DNA from 2 places in the Streptomyces sp. NBC_00659 genome. Region 2 is predicted to be linked to the other one. Evidence: riboswitches for the same ligand, from Rfam matches in the RefSeq annotation. Region 2 holds a riboswitch; the other holds the start of a gene.
The links. Region 2 has a riboswitch for ZMP and ZTP ahead of OG410_RS00045 (bifunctional 5,10-methylenetetrahydrofolate dehydrogenase/5,10-methenyltetrahydrofolate cyclohydrolase). Riboswitches for the same ligand answer to the same signal wherever they lie in the genome.
Positions count from the first base shown of each region.

Region 1: another riboswitch for ZMP and ZTP. It lies ahead of OG410_RS42415 (bifunctional 5,10-methylenetetrahydrofolate dehydrogenase/5,10-methenyltetrahydrofolate cyclohydrolase); the one in region 2 lies ahead of OG410_RS00045 (bifunctional 5,10-methylenetetrahydrofolate dehydrogenase/5,10-methenyltetrahydrofolate cyclohydrolase).

Region 1 is NZ_CP109031.1:9,646,833-9,653,839, reverse strand. Features, by position in the region: gene OG410_RS42435 (ferredoxin reductase) at 1-413, shown strand, start outside; gene OG410_RS42430 (fatty acid desaturase family protein) at 421-1,539, shown strand; gene OG410_RS42425 (hypothetical protein) at 1,619-2,086, shown strand; gene OG410_RS42420 (hypothetical protein) at 2,140-2,343, opposite strand; gene OG410_RS42415 (bifunctional 5,10-methylenetetrahydrofolate dehydrogenase/5,10-methenyltetrahydrofolate cyclohydrolase) at 2,513-3,379, opposite strand; ZMP/ZTP riboswitch at 3,401-3,486, opposite strand; gene OG410_RS42410 (nuclear transport factor 2 family protein) at 3,812-4,237, opposite strand; gene OG410_RS42405 (3-oxoacyl-ACP synthase III family protein) at 4,523-5,560, opposite strand; gene OG410_RS42400 (cation:proton antiporter domain-containing protein) at 5,588-6,853, opposite strand; gene OG410_RS42395 (NAD(P)/FAD-dependent oxidoreductase) at 6,858-7,007, opposite strand, start outside.
Region 2 is NZ_CP109031.1:5,793-12,799, forward strand. Features, by position in the region: gene OG410_RS00020 (PucR family transcriptional regulator) at 1-961, opposite strand, end outside; gene OG410_RS00025 (ferredoxin reductase) at 1,048-2,103, shown strand; gene OG410_RS00030 (fatty acid desaturase family protein) at 2,111-3,229, shown strand; gene OG410_RS00035 (hypothetical protein) at 3,309-3,776, shown strand; gene OG410_RS00040 (hypothetical protein) at 3,830-4,033, opposite strand; gene OG410_RS00045 (bifunctional 5,10-methylenetetrahydrofolate dehydrogenase/5,10-methenyltetrahydrofolate cyclohydrolase) at 4,203-5,069, opposite strand; ZMP/ZTP riboswitch at 5,091-5,176, opposite strand; gene OG410_RS00050 (nuclear transport factor 2 family protein) at 5,502-5,927, opposite strand; gene OG410_RS00055 (3-oxoacyl-ACP synthase III family protein) at 6,213-7,007, opposite strand, start outside.

The DNA of each region.
Region 1 (7,007 bases), 9.6 Mb from region 2:
TCGGCGAACTCGTGCCCGACTGGGCCGAGCGCGAGACCTGGGCCTGCGGGCCCGCGGGCCTGCTCGACGCCGCCGAAGAGCACTGGAGCGAGCACGGCGTCCAGGAGCGCCTGCACACCGAACGTTTCCGCCCCGGCATCGTCGTCGCCGGCGACGGCGGCGAGGTCACGTTCAGCGCCACCGGCAGGACCGTCGACGCGGACGGCGCCACGCCGTTGCTGGACATCGGCGAGGAGGCCGGCGTGCTCATGCCCTCCGGGTGCCGCATGGGCATCTGCTTCGGCTGCGTCACGCCGCTCAAGGCGGGCGCCGTCCGCGACCTGCGCACCGGCGAGATCACCGAGGCCGAGCCGGGCGTCCTCATCCAGACCTGCGTGTCCGCCGCGGCGGGCCCCTGCGACATCGAACGGTAGGAGCACCTTGACCGCCATCGACCCCACCGCCCACCTGACCGCGGAGCAGATCGAGGAGCTGGGCCGCGAGCTGGACGCGATCCGCGACGAGGTGATCGCCGGCCGCGGCGAGAAGGACGCCGCCTACATCCGTAAGGTCATCTCGGCGCAGCGCAGGCTCGAGCTGGTCAGCAGGGGCGTGCTGCTGTTCTCGATCTTCCCGCCCGCGTGGCTGCTCGGCACCGCCGGGCTGTCCGTGGCGAAGATCATGGACAACATGGAGATCGGCCACAACGTCCTGCACGGCCAGTGGGACTGGATGCGGGACCCGAAGATTCACTCCACCACCTGGGAGTGGGATCACGTCTCGCCGTCCGAGCAGTGGAAGCACTCGCACAACGAGCTGCACCACACGTACACCAACGTGATCGGCAAGGACAACGACCTCGGCTACGGCATCATGCGCGTCGACGAGGACCAGAGGTGGCACCCGTTCCACCTCGGCCAGCCGCTGTGGAACTTCATCAACGCCTGCTTCTTCGAGTACGGCATCGCAGCGTACGACCTGGAGCTCGGCAAGAACCTGCACAAGCGCCGCCGCAAGAGCCCGGAGTTCCGCGCGCGGGCCAAGGCCGTGGGCCGCAAGATCCGCAAGCAGGTGCTCAAGGACTACGTGATCCACCCGCTGCTGTCGGGCCCGTCGTTCCTCCCCACGCTCGCCGCCACGTTCACCGCGAACCTGGTCCGCAACATCTGGACCCACTCGGTGATCATGTGCGGGCACTTCCCCGAGGGCGTACAGGTCTTCGAGCGCCGGTCGATCAGGGGCGAGACGCGCGGCCGGTGGTACCTGCGCCAGATGATGGGCTCGGCGAACATCAGCGGCAGCAGGGCCATGCACTTCATGACCGGCAACCTGTCGCACCAGATCGAGCACCACCTGTTCCCGGACCTGCCGAGCAACCGGTACGCCGAGGTCGCGGTGAAGGTGCGTGCGCTGTTCGAGAAGTACGAGCTGGAGTACGTCACCGGCCCGCTGCCCAAGCAGGTGTTCTCCGCGTGGCACAAGGTCTTCCGGCTCTCGCTGCCGAACAAGAAGCCCAAGGTCAAAACGCCGGACCGCGAGCAGGAGCTCGTCGCCGCCTGATCCCGGTATCGGTTCGGATCTCCCGGCCGTACCGGCGGCATCGCCGGTTTCGGTGAGATCCGTTGTCGAGGGGGAGCTCATGGCAGAGCTTGTGCGGCAGCAGGATGTGCATGCGTATGTCGGCTTTCATGCCTTCGGGTTGCAGGAGTCCGATGACGCGGATCTGCCGGTTCCCTTCCCGGACGACTTCAACCGGCGTGCGTTCCTCGGCACTCACCCGGGACGTCTGGACATCACCAGTGGTGGCCATACCCACACCGCCGCGGTCAGCGTCGAAGTGTGGGACGGGCCTCCGTCCCAGCAGGAGCGGGCCGGCTGGGACGAGAGGGCCGAGGCCGACTTCGAGTCGGCCAGTGGTCAGGTAGCCGTGTGGTCCATGTACACGGGCCGGATGGACGACCTGATCACGCTGGCGGATTCCGGTGGTTCGTGGCACGTCCGTGTCCACTGTGCAGGCCGGGCCGAGGCCGCAGCCCTGTCGGAGGGCGAGGGCACCGGCCACGGTGTGGAGCGCTACCTCGTGCAGTTCTGGCCCGTCACATCGTGAACCGGCTGCGGCGGGAGCGGCCGGTGCCAGGGCCGCTCCCGCCGCAGCACAGGTCAGGTGACGATCTTCACGATGAAGCCGTCGTCCATTCCGCCGATGATGCGGTTCTTGGCGTAGAAGCTCTTCAGGATGCTGCCGCCCGCCTGGTTGTCGTCGCCCGGGATCGGCTTCGCGGAGAAGTCGAACTCTCTTGCCTCCGGGTCGCAGTAGTGCTCAGCAGTCCCTTCGTACCGGCACCCGAGCGCGAGCCGAGGCATCCGCCAAGGCCGGCTGGCACTCTGCGGAGCCGCGTCCTCGGCGGCTCACCGCCCTCACGGGTGGCGAGCCGCTGTCAGAGAACGAACTGCCGGCCGGCCCGATTACGAGGTCTCCCATTCCGAGCGGGGACCCTTCTGGCCTGGTGCCAAGGGGCTGCTGGTCAGGAGGTCATTGGTGCTGGATTCCGAGCTGGTTCGCGGCGGCGTCCACGGTCTGCGCCAGCAGGACGGCGATGGTCATCGGCCCGACGCCGCCGGGCACCGGAGTGATCAGACAGGCGCGGGTGCGGGCGGTGTCGAAGTCCACGTCGCCGACGTTGCCCGGGTTGTATCCGGCGTCGATCACCACCGCGCCGGGCTTGATGTCCTCACCCCGGATCAGCCGGGGCCGTCCCACGGCCGCTACCAGGACGTCTGCTTCCCGGACGATCGCCGACAGGTCCGCCGTGCGGGAGTGGCAGTACGTCACCGTTGCGTTCTTGGCGAGCAGGAGCATCCCGGCCGGCTTGCCGAGAATCGGGCTGCGGCCCACCACGACGGCGTGCTTGCCGGCGAGGTCGACGTCGTACGCCTCCAGCAGTCGCATGATTCCGCCTGGAGTGCAGGACGCGAAGCCCGGCAGCGCGAAGCTCATCGCGGCGAACGAATGCATCGTGACCCCGTCGACGTCCTTCTCCGGGGCGATGGCCTCGAACGCGGCTCGCTCGTCGATGTGCGGTCCGCAAGGGTGCTGGAGCAGGATGCCGTGCACGTCCGGATCGCCGGACAGGCCGGCGAGGGTGTCGATCAGTTCGGCGGTCGTGGTGGTGGCGGGCAAAGCGATGTGCCGGGACTGGATGCCCGCCTTCGCGCACCGCGCCCGTTTCATGCGGACATAGGTGGCCGACGCGGGGTCCTCCCCCACCAGCACCGTCGCGAGACAGGGACTGGTTCCCCCACGCCGTGAGATCTCTGCCGCCTTGGCAGCAGCCTCTTCGATGATGCGTTTGGCGAGGTTGGTGCCGTCCATGAGTTGGGCCGTCCGAGTCGCGGACATCGTTGCCTCCAGGCATTGCCGACCACTCGCCCAGGCGCACGGCAATGACGTCTCGTCAGACCGCTCCCCGGTGGTGCTCCACCTCAGCGCCAGTCACAGCCCACGCCGCACTGTAGTAGACGCAGCATGCTCACACCGGTCAGCCAGGCGCGGTCGCGCCGGCGCCCGCCGTGGCGGGTCTTCGTGCCGCCGCCGTGGTACGAGTTGGTGCAGTCCTGGCCGTATTCCCAGCGTGTATCGACGTTGCGGGAAGCCTGCTCGAGCGTTCCGGAGCCGGACACCTGTGTGGCGGCGCGCTTGACGCGCGGGTGCCGGTTTCCGAACGGCCGGAGCGGGTTCCTCGGTCGGCAGGCCGTCCGTGTCGGGCCGATCGGGGCGGACGGGCCCGGCTGCCCGCGCGGGGTGCCTGCCTGCCGCCGGCTCGCGGGGCGGTCAGAGGTTGTCGCCCCAGCCTGACTGGATCATGGTCTGGAAGGCCCAGGTGCCGGCTTTGCGGATCAGGATGTCGGCGTACGTCATGTCGTGGGTCCGGTCGGCCGTGGTGACGGTGGAGTGGGTGAAGACCACGGCCATGGACGGGGAGAGGAAGACGGGGGTGCGGGTGTTGTCGAAGGTGATGTCCGCGGTGCCGTCCCCCATGACGTGGGTCATGGTGTCGATGAACCGGCCGCGGTTCCACTGAGCCGACCTGCCGTCGCCCGCGGAGTCGTCGCTGATCAGGTTGAGGGGGAAGACGGCCATGTCCGCCATCCGCTCGACGTCCGCCTTGGTGCAGTGGGCGTCGTACTCCTGGAACCAGGCGTCCAGGCTTGCGCGTTCCTCGGCGGTGGGGGTGTAGCCGGTCTCGGGCAGGGTCACGCGGGCTCCCGGAGGCAACTGTACTGATCAAGTTTGACTACGGAGCAGCGTAGAGCGGTTCGGGCGGTGGGGCAAACTCGGACGAAGGTGCGGCGGAAGGGTCGATACCGGTGCGGCCCGGGGGTTTTCGTACGCCTCGGTGCTGTCGAAGGTTCCGTTCGTGCGGGGAGGAGCGGAACGCCCGGACGGTGGCGGCGCGCGGCGGCGCCGGTGAGCGTTTCGCCGGCGGGCTCGCTGTCGTCCCTCACGGTATCCGCTCCCGGCCGGTGACGAACCGACCGTCCGTCACCAGCGCAGCAGCGTCAGCCCCGTGGTCATGCCGCCGCCGAAACCCGCGAGGAGGACGAGGTCGCCCGGGGTGAGGTGGTCGCGGGCTGCGGCGAGGGTGACGGGAACGGATGCGGCGCCGGTGTTGCCGTAGTGGCGCAGGGTGCGGTGGACGGTGGCGTTCGGCAGGTTCAGTTCCGGCAGCAGGGCGTCGATCATCCGGCCGTTCGCCTGGTGGGGGACGAAGTGGCGTATCGCCGTGGGGGCGACGCCGGTGGCGGAGAGGAAGCGGTGGACGGCGCCGGGCAGATGGTCCCTGACGAAGGTCTTCACCCCGTAGCCGTCCATGGTGAAGTAGTGCAGTCCGTCCTGGAGGGTCTCCTTGGAGGCGGGCATGCGGCTGCCGCCCGCCGGGACCTTGATCAGGTCGTGGTACTCGCCGTGGCTGGCCAGCCGCGTGGCGACGACTCCCCGGCCCTCGGTGACCGGGCCGACGACCACCGCGCCGGCGCCGTCACCGAACAGGGAGACGGTGCGCCGGTCGGCCGGGTCGATGATCCGGGAGTAGATGTCCACGCCCACCACCAGGGCGTGCCCGCCCGGCGGCACCATGCGGCGGGCGGCCTCCAGCGCGTAGACGAAGCCGCTGCACACCGCGTTGATGTCGAAGGCCGCGGCGTGCCGTGCCCCGATCCGGTCCTGCAGCAGACAGGCCGTCGGCGGCTGCGGGAAGTCCGGGGTGGAGGTGGCCACGACGACCAGGGAGAGCTGGTCGGCGCCCAGGCCGGCGTCGCGCAGGGCGGCGCGGGCGGCCCGTTCCGCAAGATCCGAGGCTGCCTGGTCCGGGTGCGCGTAGCGCCGGGCAAGGATCCCGGTCCTGGTCTCGATCCACTGCGGGGTGACACCCGCCGAGGCGGCGGCCTCCACGTTGTCGACCACCCGCTCCGGCAGATACGCGCCGCAGCCGAGGATTCCGCCCGCGGGGGCCGCGGGGCCGCTGTCGGCGGCCCAGGACGCGAGGGCGCACCCGCACCGGCAGTCGTCTCGGTGAGTCATCTCTTCTCTCTCCTCACGCTCTGCCGCTCACGGCCTGCTGCTCACGGCCTGCTGCGGCGGGCTGTGCCGGGGGGTGGTCTCCGCCTCGACGAACCGCCGGGGCATGATCCAGCGCAGCAGTGGTCCCGCCATCGCTGTCGTCACCACAGCCATCACCACCATGAGCGAGTACAGCTCCGCTCCGATGATCTTCATGTGCAGGCCGATGCTCAGTACGACGAGTTCGGTGAGGCCGCGGGTGTTCATGAGGGTGGCCAGCGCCGCGGCCTGACGGGCCGGCATCCTGTGCGCGCGGGCCGCGAAGAACGCGCCCGTGAACTTGCCGCCGATGGCCACCAGGAGGATCAGGGCCAGGTCGCCGAGCCCGTCCGCGCCGATCCCGGACAGGTCGACCTGGAGGCCGGCGACGAGGAAGAAGACCGGCAGGAGCAGCACGCTGCTCAGCTGCCCGATGCGTTCGTGGATCTGGGTCCGCAGGTGTTCGGTCCGCTCCCGGGGGATGACCACGCCGAACAGGAAGGCGCCGAAGATGAAGTGCAGCCCCATCCACTCCGTGGCGGCGGCGGACACCAGCAGGCCGGCGAGGATGCACGCGAGCCAGGTCTGGTTCAGCCGCGGGCCGTCGCCGCGTTCCGTGACGCGGCGCAGCAGCGGCCGTATCACGAAGAGCATGCCCAGGACGTAGGGCACCGCGAGCAGGATCCGCCACTGGTCCGGGCCGGCCGATCCGGCGAGGGCGACCACGCCGGCCAGCACGGACCAGGCCAGGACGTCGTCGATGGAGGCGCAGGCCAGCGCCACGGCACCCAGCGGGGTGCGGTCCAGGCTCCGTTCGGTGAGGATGCGGGCCAGCACGGGGAACGCGGTGATCGACATGGAGATGCCCATGAAGAGCACGAACGCGGTCCTGTCACCGGTTCCGTACTCGTCCATGAAGGACCAGGCCAGGATCGCGCCGAGGCCGAACGGCAGCAGGATGGAGCTCAGGGACACGGTGACCGCCAGGCCTCCCGAGCCGCGGATCAGGCTCTGGTCCCATTCGAGGCCGACGATGAACATGAAGACGGCGACGCCGACGGTGGCCAGGGCGCTGAGGAAGGGCCGGACATCGGTGGGGAAGAGATGCCCGGAGATCGCGCCGCCGAACAGTGTCGGTCCCATCAGGATGCCGGCCAGGACCTCGCCGATGACCGGCGGCTGGTCCAGCCGCCGGGCCACCGTGCCGAGCAGCCGTGCCAGGAGCACGATGGCCGCCAGGCCGAAGAGCAGTATCGATATCTGGTGTGCGTTCACGGGATCAGGCTCCGGCTCGCCGGATGCCGAGGGTCGGGGTGGTGGTGAGGTACAGGCCGGTGGCCGCGTCGTAGAGGTCGTTCGCGTCCATCTTCATCGGGGCCATGGACAGCGGGCTGTTGGGGCTGGCGGTGATGGCCTGCTGCCTCGCCTG
Region 2 (7,007 bases):
CCTCCAGCCGCTGTGCGGTCGCGACAGGCAGGGTCCGCAACGGTGCGAGGGCTCGGGCGCGCAGGTCTGCGAACGCGTCCATGTCGGCGCTCAGCACCAGCTCGGGCAGGTGGTCCTCGGTGTCGCGAATGTCAGAGGAGAGGGAGCGCGCGCGTACGGCTCGTGCGTACGAGGCGGACGCACGAGTCCATGGCCGGGCCGGGCCGGCCACGGCGGTGCGGTCGGTCAGCTGCCGCAGGAGATGTGATCGGTCGGCATCGGGGACGAGCAGCACACCGGTGGCGTCCGGCAGATCGTCGAGGACGAGGGTGCCCGGGTCGAGCGCGCGGTAGGCAGGCCGGGCCTGGGCGGCGGGCAGCAGGACCGCGGTCAGTGAAACCGGAGGCTGCCACCCGGCCCGTTGGACAGAGGCCAGCAGCACGTCCGGGCTCGCGCCGGCGAGGAGGTCGCGGGCCAGGTGTTCCAGGTGGCGCTCGTGGTCCCTGCCCCGGGCGGCCAGTTCGTCGGCGTGGCCCGCGGCGCTCGCGGCGGAGAGCTCGTCGATGTAGGCGAAGGTCAGCTCGGCGAACTTGGCGACCTCGGCGGCGGGCAGACCTGCGGGTACGGCACCCGCTGCCAGGCATCGCCAGGCCACGCGGGCGCCGACGCGGTAGGCGCTGAGCAGGGCGTCCATCGAACGGCCGTCGCGCACCTCGCCGCGGCCCAGTTCGTAGGCTGCGTCACCGGCGTCGCCGCCTGTGGCGTTCCCGCTCGCGCGGTCCAGGTAGTGCCCCAGGGCGGTGCGGACGGCTCGGCGGATGGTGGCGCCCATGTGGCCCGCAAGGGCGTTTGCGTAGGGAGGGACCTCGTCGATGATCGCCTGGACGACCTCGTCGGCGGTGGTCTTCAGCGCGGCCCGAAGTGCGGTGACCGTCGTCTCGTCCAGGGCCAGTTCGCCGGCCCTCCGAATTGCATGGCTCACGTTTTGTTCCCTGCGAACAATTCAGTCGACCAGATTTACGTCCTGCGGTCAGGACTTTACGCCTTGAGGCGCAGCAAGCTGGGGTCATGACGAGTGCAGCCCTTCGCAGCAGGGCGTGGAAAGTGCTGGAGATGGTCACGACGCCGCTGCTGCCGTCGGACTACCTCGACCTGGTCAGCCCGCTGCGTGCGGGTGCTGACCTGCGTGGGCGCATCGAGGCCGTGCACCCCGAGACGGGGGACGCCGCGACTGTCGTGATCAGGCCGGGACGGGGCTGGCGCGGCCACACGGCCGGTCAGTACGTGCGGATCGGGGTCGACGTCGAGGGGGTGCGCCTGTGGCGTGCCTACTCCATCACCTCGCCGACAGACCGCCAGGACGGCCGCGTCACGATCACCGTGAAGGCGATCCCGGACGGCAAGGTCAGCAACCACCTGGTCCGCAGGGCGAAACCGGGCACGCTGATCCAGCTCGACCAGCCGACCGGTGACTTCGTGCTGCCGCAGGCCAAGCCCGCCAAGGTGCTCTACCTGACGGCCGGCAGCGGCATCACGCCCGTGATGGGCATGCTGCGCGATATCGAGTTCGACGACGTCGTCATGGTCCACTGCGCGCCGCAGCCGCAGGACGTGATCTTCCGCGACGAGCTGCACGGCCTGGTCGCGGACAAGAAGCTGCGGCTCACCGAGGTGCACACCGACACGGACGGCATGCTCGACATCGCCCGTCTCGGCGAACTCGTGCCCGACTGGGCCGAGCGCGAGACCTGGGCCTGCGGGCCCGCGGGCCTGCTCGACGCCGCCGAAGAGCACTGGAGCGAGCACGGCGTCCAGGAGCGCCTGCACACCGAACGTTTCCGCCCCGGCATCGTCGTCGCCGGCGACGGCGGCGAGGTCACGTTCAGCGCCACCGGCAGGACCGTCGACGCGGACGGCGCCACGCCGTTGCTGGACATCGGCGAGGAGGCCGGCGTGCTCATGCCCTCCGGGTGCCGCATGGGCATCTGCTTCGGCTGCGTCACGCCGCTCAAGGCGGGCGCCGTCCGCGACCTGCGCACCGGCGAGATCACCGAGGCCGAGCCGGGCGTCCTCATCCAGACCTGCGTGTCCGCCGCGGCGGGCCCCTGCGACATCGAACGGTAGGAGCACCTTGACCGCCATCGACCCCACCGCCCACCTGACCGCGGAGCAGATCGAGGAGCTGGGCCGCGAGCTGGACGCGATCCGCGACGAGGTGATCGCCGGCCGCGGCGAGAAGGACGCCGCCTACATCCGTAAGGTCATCTCGGCGCAGCGCAGGCTCGAGCTGGTCAGCAGGGGCGTGCTGCTGTTCTCGATCTTCCCGCCCGCGTGGCTGCTCGGCACCGCCGGGCTGTCCGTGGCGAAGATCATGGACAACATGGAGATCGGCCACAACGTCCTGCACGGCCAGTGGGACTGGATGCGGGACCCGAAGATTCACTCCACCACCTGGGAGTGGGATCACGTCTCGCCGTCCGAGCAGTGGAAGCACTCGCACAACGAGCTGCACCACACGTACACCAACGTGATCGGCAAGGACAACGACCTCGGCTACGGCATCATGCGCGTCGACGAGGACCAGAGGTGGCACCCGTTCCACCTCGGCCAGCCGCTGTGGAACTTCATCAACGCCTGCTTCTTCGAGTACGGCATCGCAGCGTACGACCTGGAGCTCGGCAAGAACCTGCACAAGCGCCGCCGCAAGAGCCCGGAGTTCCGCGCGCGGGCCAAGGCCGTGGGCCGCAAGATCCGCAAGCAGGTGCTCAAGGACTACGTGATCCACCCGCTGCTGTCGGGCCCGTCGTTCCTCCCCACGCTCGCCGCCACGTTCACCGCGAACCTGGTCCGCAACATCTGGACCCACTCGGTGATCATGTGCGGGCACTTCCCCGAGGGCGTACAGGTCTTCGAGCGCCGGTCGATCAGGGGCGAGACGCGCGGCCGGTGGTACCTGCGCCAGATGATGGGCTCGGCGAACATCAGCGGCAGCAGGGCCATGCACTTCATGACCGGCAACCTGTCGCACCAGATCGAGCACCACCTGTTCCCGGACCTGCCGAGCAACCGGTACGCCGAGGTCGCGGTGAAGGTGCGTGCGCTGTTCGAGAAGTACGAGCTGGAGTACGTCACCGGCCCGCTGCCCAAGCAGGTGTTCTCCGCGTGGCACAAGGTCTTCCGGCTCTCGCTGCCGAACAAGAAGCCCAAGGTCAAAACGCCGGACCGCGAGCAGGAGCTCGTCGCCGCCTGATCCCGGTATCGGTTCGGATCTCCCGGCCGTACCGGCGGCATCGCCGGTTTCGGTGAGATCCGTTGTCGAGGGGGAGCTCATGGCAGAGCTTGTGCGGCAGCAGGATGTGCATGCGTATGTCGGCTTTCATGCCTTCGGGTTGCAGGAGTCCGATGACGCGGATCTGCCGGTTCCCTTCCCGGACGACTTCAACCGGCGTGCGTTCCTCGGCACTCACCCGGGACGTCTGGACATCACCAGTGGTGGCCATACCCACACCGCCGCGGTCAGCGTCGAAGTGTGGGACGGGCCTCCGTCCCAGCAGGAGCGGGCCGGCTGGGACGAGAGGGCCGAGGCCGACTTCGAGTCGGCCAGTGGTCAGGTAGCCGTGTGGTCCATGTACACGGGCCGGATGGACGACCTGATCACGCTGGCGGATTCCGGTGGTTCGTGGCACGTCCGTGTCCACTGTGCAGGCCGGGCCGAGGCCGCAGCCCTGTCGGAGGGCGAGGGCACCGGCCACGGTGTGGAGCGCTACCTCGTGCAGTTCTGGCCCGTCACATCGTGAACCGGCTGCGGCGGGAGCGGCCGGTGCCAGGGCCGCTCCCGCCGCAGCACAGGTCAGGTGACGATCTTCACGATGAAGCCGTCGTCCATTCCGCCGATGATGCGGTTCTTGGCGTAGAAGCTCTTCAGGATGCTGCCGCCCGCCTGGTTGTCGTCGCCCGGGATCGGCTTCGCGGAGAAGTCGAACTCTCTTGCCTCCGGGTCGCAGTAGTGCTCAGCAGTCCCTTCGTACCGGCACCCGAGCGCGAGCCGAGGCATCCGCCAAGGCCGGCTGGCACTCTGCGGAGCCGCGTCCTCGGCGGCTCACCGCCCTCACGGGTGGCGAGCCGCTGTCAGAGAACGAACTGCCGGCCGGCCCGATTACGAGGTCTCCCATTCCGAGCGGGGACCCTTCTGGCCTGGTGCCAAGGGGCTGCTGGTCAGGAGGTCATTGGTGCTGGATTCCGAGCTGGTTCGCGGCGGCGTCCACGGTCTGCGCCAGCAGGACGGCGATGGTCATCGGCCCGACGCCGCCGGGCACCGGAGTGATCAGACAGGCGCGGGTGCGGGCGGTGTCGAAGTCCACGTCGCCGACGTTGCCCGGGTTGTATCCGGCGTCGATCACCACCGCGCCGGGCTTGATGTCCTCACCCCGGATCAGCCGGGGCCGTCCCACGGCCGCTACCAGGACGTCTGCTTCCCGGACGATCGCCGACAGGTCCGCCGTGCGGGAGTGGCAGTACGTCACCGTTGCGTTCTTGGCGAGCAGGAGCATCCCGGCCGGCTTGCCGAGAATCGGGCTGCGGCCCACCACGACGGCGTGCTTGCCGGCGAGGTCGACGTCGTACGCCTCCAGCAGTCGCATGATTCCGCCTGGAGTGCAGGACGCGAAGCCCGGCAGCGCGAAGCTCATCGCGGCGAACGAATGCATCGTGACCCCGTCGACGTCCTTCTCCGGGGCGATGGCCTCGAACGCGGCTCGCTCGTCGATGTGCGGTCCGCAAGGGTGCTGGAGCAGGATGCCGTGCACGTCCGGATCGCCGGACAGGCCGGCGAGGGTGTCGATCAGTTCGGCGGTCGTGGTGGTGGCGGGCAAAGCGATGTGCCGGGACTGGATGCCCGCCTTCGCGCACCGCGCCCGTTTCATGCGGACATAGGTGGCCGACGCGGGGTCCTCCCCCACCAGCACCGTCGCGAGACAGGGACTGGTTCCCCCACGCCGTGAGATCTCTGCCGCCTTGGCAGCAGCCTCTTCGATGATGCGTTTGGCGAGGTTGGTGCCGTCCATGAGTTGGGCCGTCCGAGTCGCGGACATCGTTGCCTCCAGGCATTGCCGACCACTCGCCCAGGCGCACGGCAATGACGTCTCGTCAGACCGCTCCCCGGTGGTGCTCCACCTCAGCGCCAGTCACAGCCCACGCCGCACTGTAGTAGACGCAGCATGCTCACACCGGTCAGCCAGGCGCGGTCGCGCCGGCGCCCGCCGTGGCGGGTCTTCGTGCCGCCGCCGTGGTACGAGTTGGTGCAGTCCTGGCCGTATTCCCAGCGTGTATCGACGTTGCGGGAAGCCTGCTCGAGCGTTCCGGAGCCGGACACCTGTGTGGCGGCGCGCTTGACGCGCGGGTGCCGGTTTCCGAACGGCCGGAGCGGGTTCCTCGGTCGGCAGGCCGTCCGTGTCGGGCCGATCGGGGCGGACGGGCCCGGCTGCCCGCGCGGGGTGCCTGCCTGCCGCCGGCTCGCGGGGCGGTCAGAGGTTGTCGCCCCAGCCTGACTGGATCATGGTCTGGAAGGCCCAGGTGCCGGCTTTGCGGATCAGGATGTCGGCGTACGTCATGTCGTGGGTCCGGTCGGCCGTGGTGACGGTGGAGTGGGTGAAGACCACGGCCATGGACGGGGAGAGGAAGACGGGGGTGCGGGTGTTGTCGAAGGTGATGTCCGCGGTGCCGTCCCCCATGACGTGGGTCATGGTGTCGATGAACCGGCCGCGGTTCCACTGAGCCGACCTGCCGTCGCCCGCGGAGTCGTCGCTGATCAGGTTGAGGGGGAAGACGGCCATGTCCGCCATCCGCTCGACGTCCGCCTTGGTGCAGTGGGCGTCGTACTCCTGGAACCAGGCGTCCAGGCTTGCGCGTTCCTCGGCGGTGGGGGTGTAGCCGGTCTCGGGCAGGGTCACGCGGGCTCCCGGAGGCAACTGTACTGATCAAGTTTGACTACGGAGCAGCGTAGAGCGGTTCGGGCGGTGGGGCAAACTCGGACGAAGGTGCGGCGGAAGGGTCGATACCGGTGCGGCCCGGGGGTTTTCGTACGCCTCGGTGCTGTCGAAGGTTCCGTTCGTGCGGGGAGGAGCGGAACGCCCGGACGGTGGCGGCGCGCGGCGGCGCCGGTGAGCGTTTCGCCGGCGGGCTCGCTGTCGTCCCTCACGGTATCCGCTCCCGGCCGGTGACGAACCGACCGTCCGTCACCAGCGCAGCAGCGTCAGCCCCGTGGTCATGCCGCCGCCGAAACCCGCGAGGAGGACGAGGTCGCCCGGGGTGAGGTGGTCGCGGGCTGCGGCGAGGGTGACGGGAACGGATGCGGCGCCGGTGTTGCCGTAGTGGCGCAGGGTGCGGTGGACGGTGGCGTTCGGCAGGTTCAGTTCCGGCAGCAGGGCGTCGATCATCCGGCCGTTCGCCTGGTGGGGGACGAAGTGGCGTATCGCCGTGGGGGCGACGCCGGTGGCGGAGAGGAAGCGGTGGACGGCGCCGGGCAGATGGTCCCTGACGAAGGTCTTCACCCCGTAGCCGTCCATGGTGAAGTAGTGCAGTCCGTCCTGGAGGGTCTCCTTGGAGGCGGGCATGCGGCTGCCGCCCGCCGGGACCTTGATCAGGTCGTGGTACTCGCCGTGGCTGGCCAGCCGCGTGGCGACGACTCCCCGGCCCTCGGTGACCGGGCCGACGACCACCGCGCCGGCGCCGTCACCGAACAGGGAGACGGTGCGCCGGTCGGCCGGGTCGATGATCCGGGAGTAGATGTCCACGCCCACCACCAGGGCGTGCCCGCCCGGCGGCACCATGCGGCGGGCGGCCTCCAGCGCGTAGACGAAGCCGCTGCACACCGCGTTGATGTCGAAGGCCGCGGCGTGCCGTGCCCCGATCCGGTCCTGCAGCAGACAGGCCGTCGGCGGCTGCGGGAAGTCCGGGGTGGAGGTGGCCACGACGACCAGGGAGAGCTGGTCGGCGCCCAGGCCGGCGTCGCGCAGGGCGGCGCGGGCGGC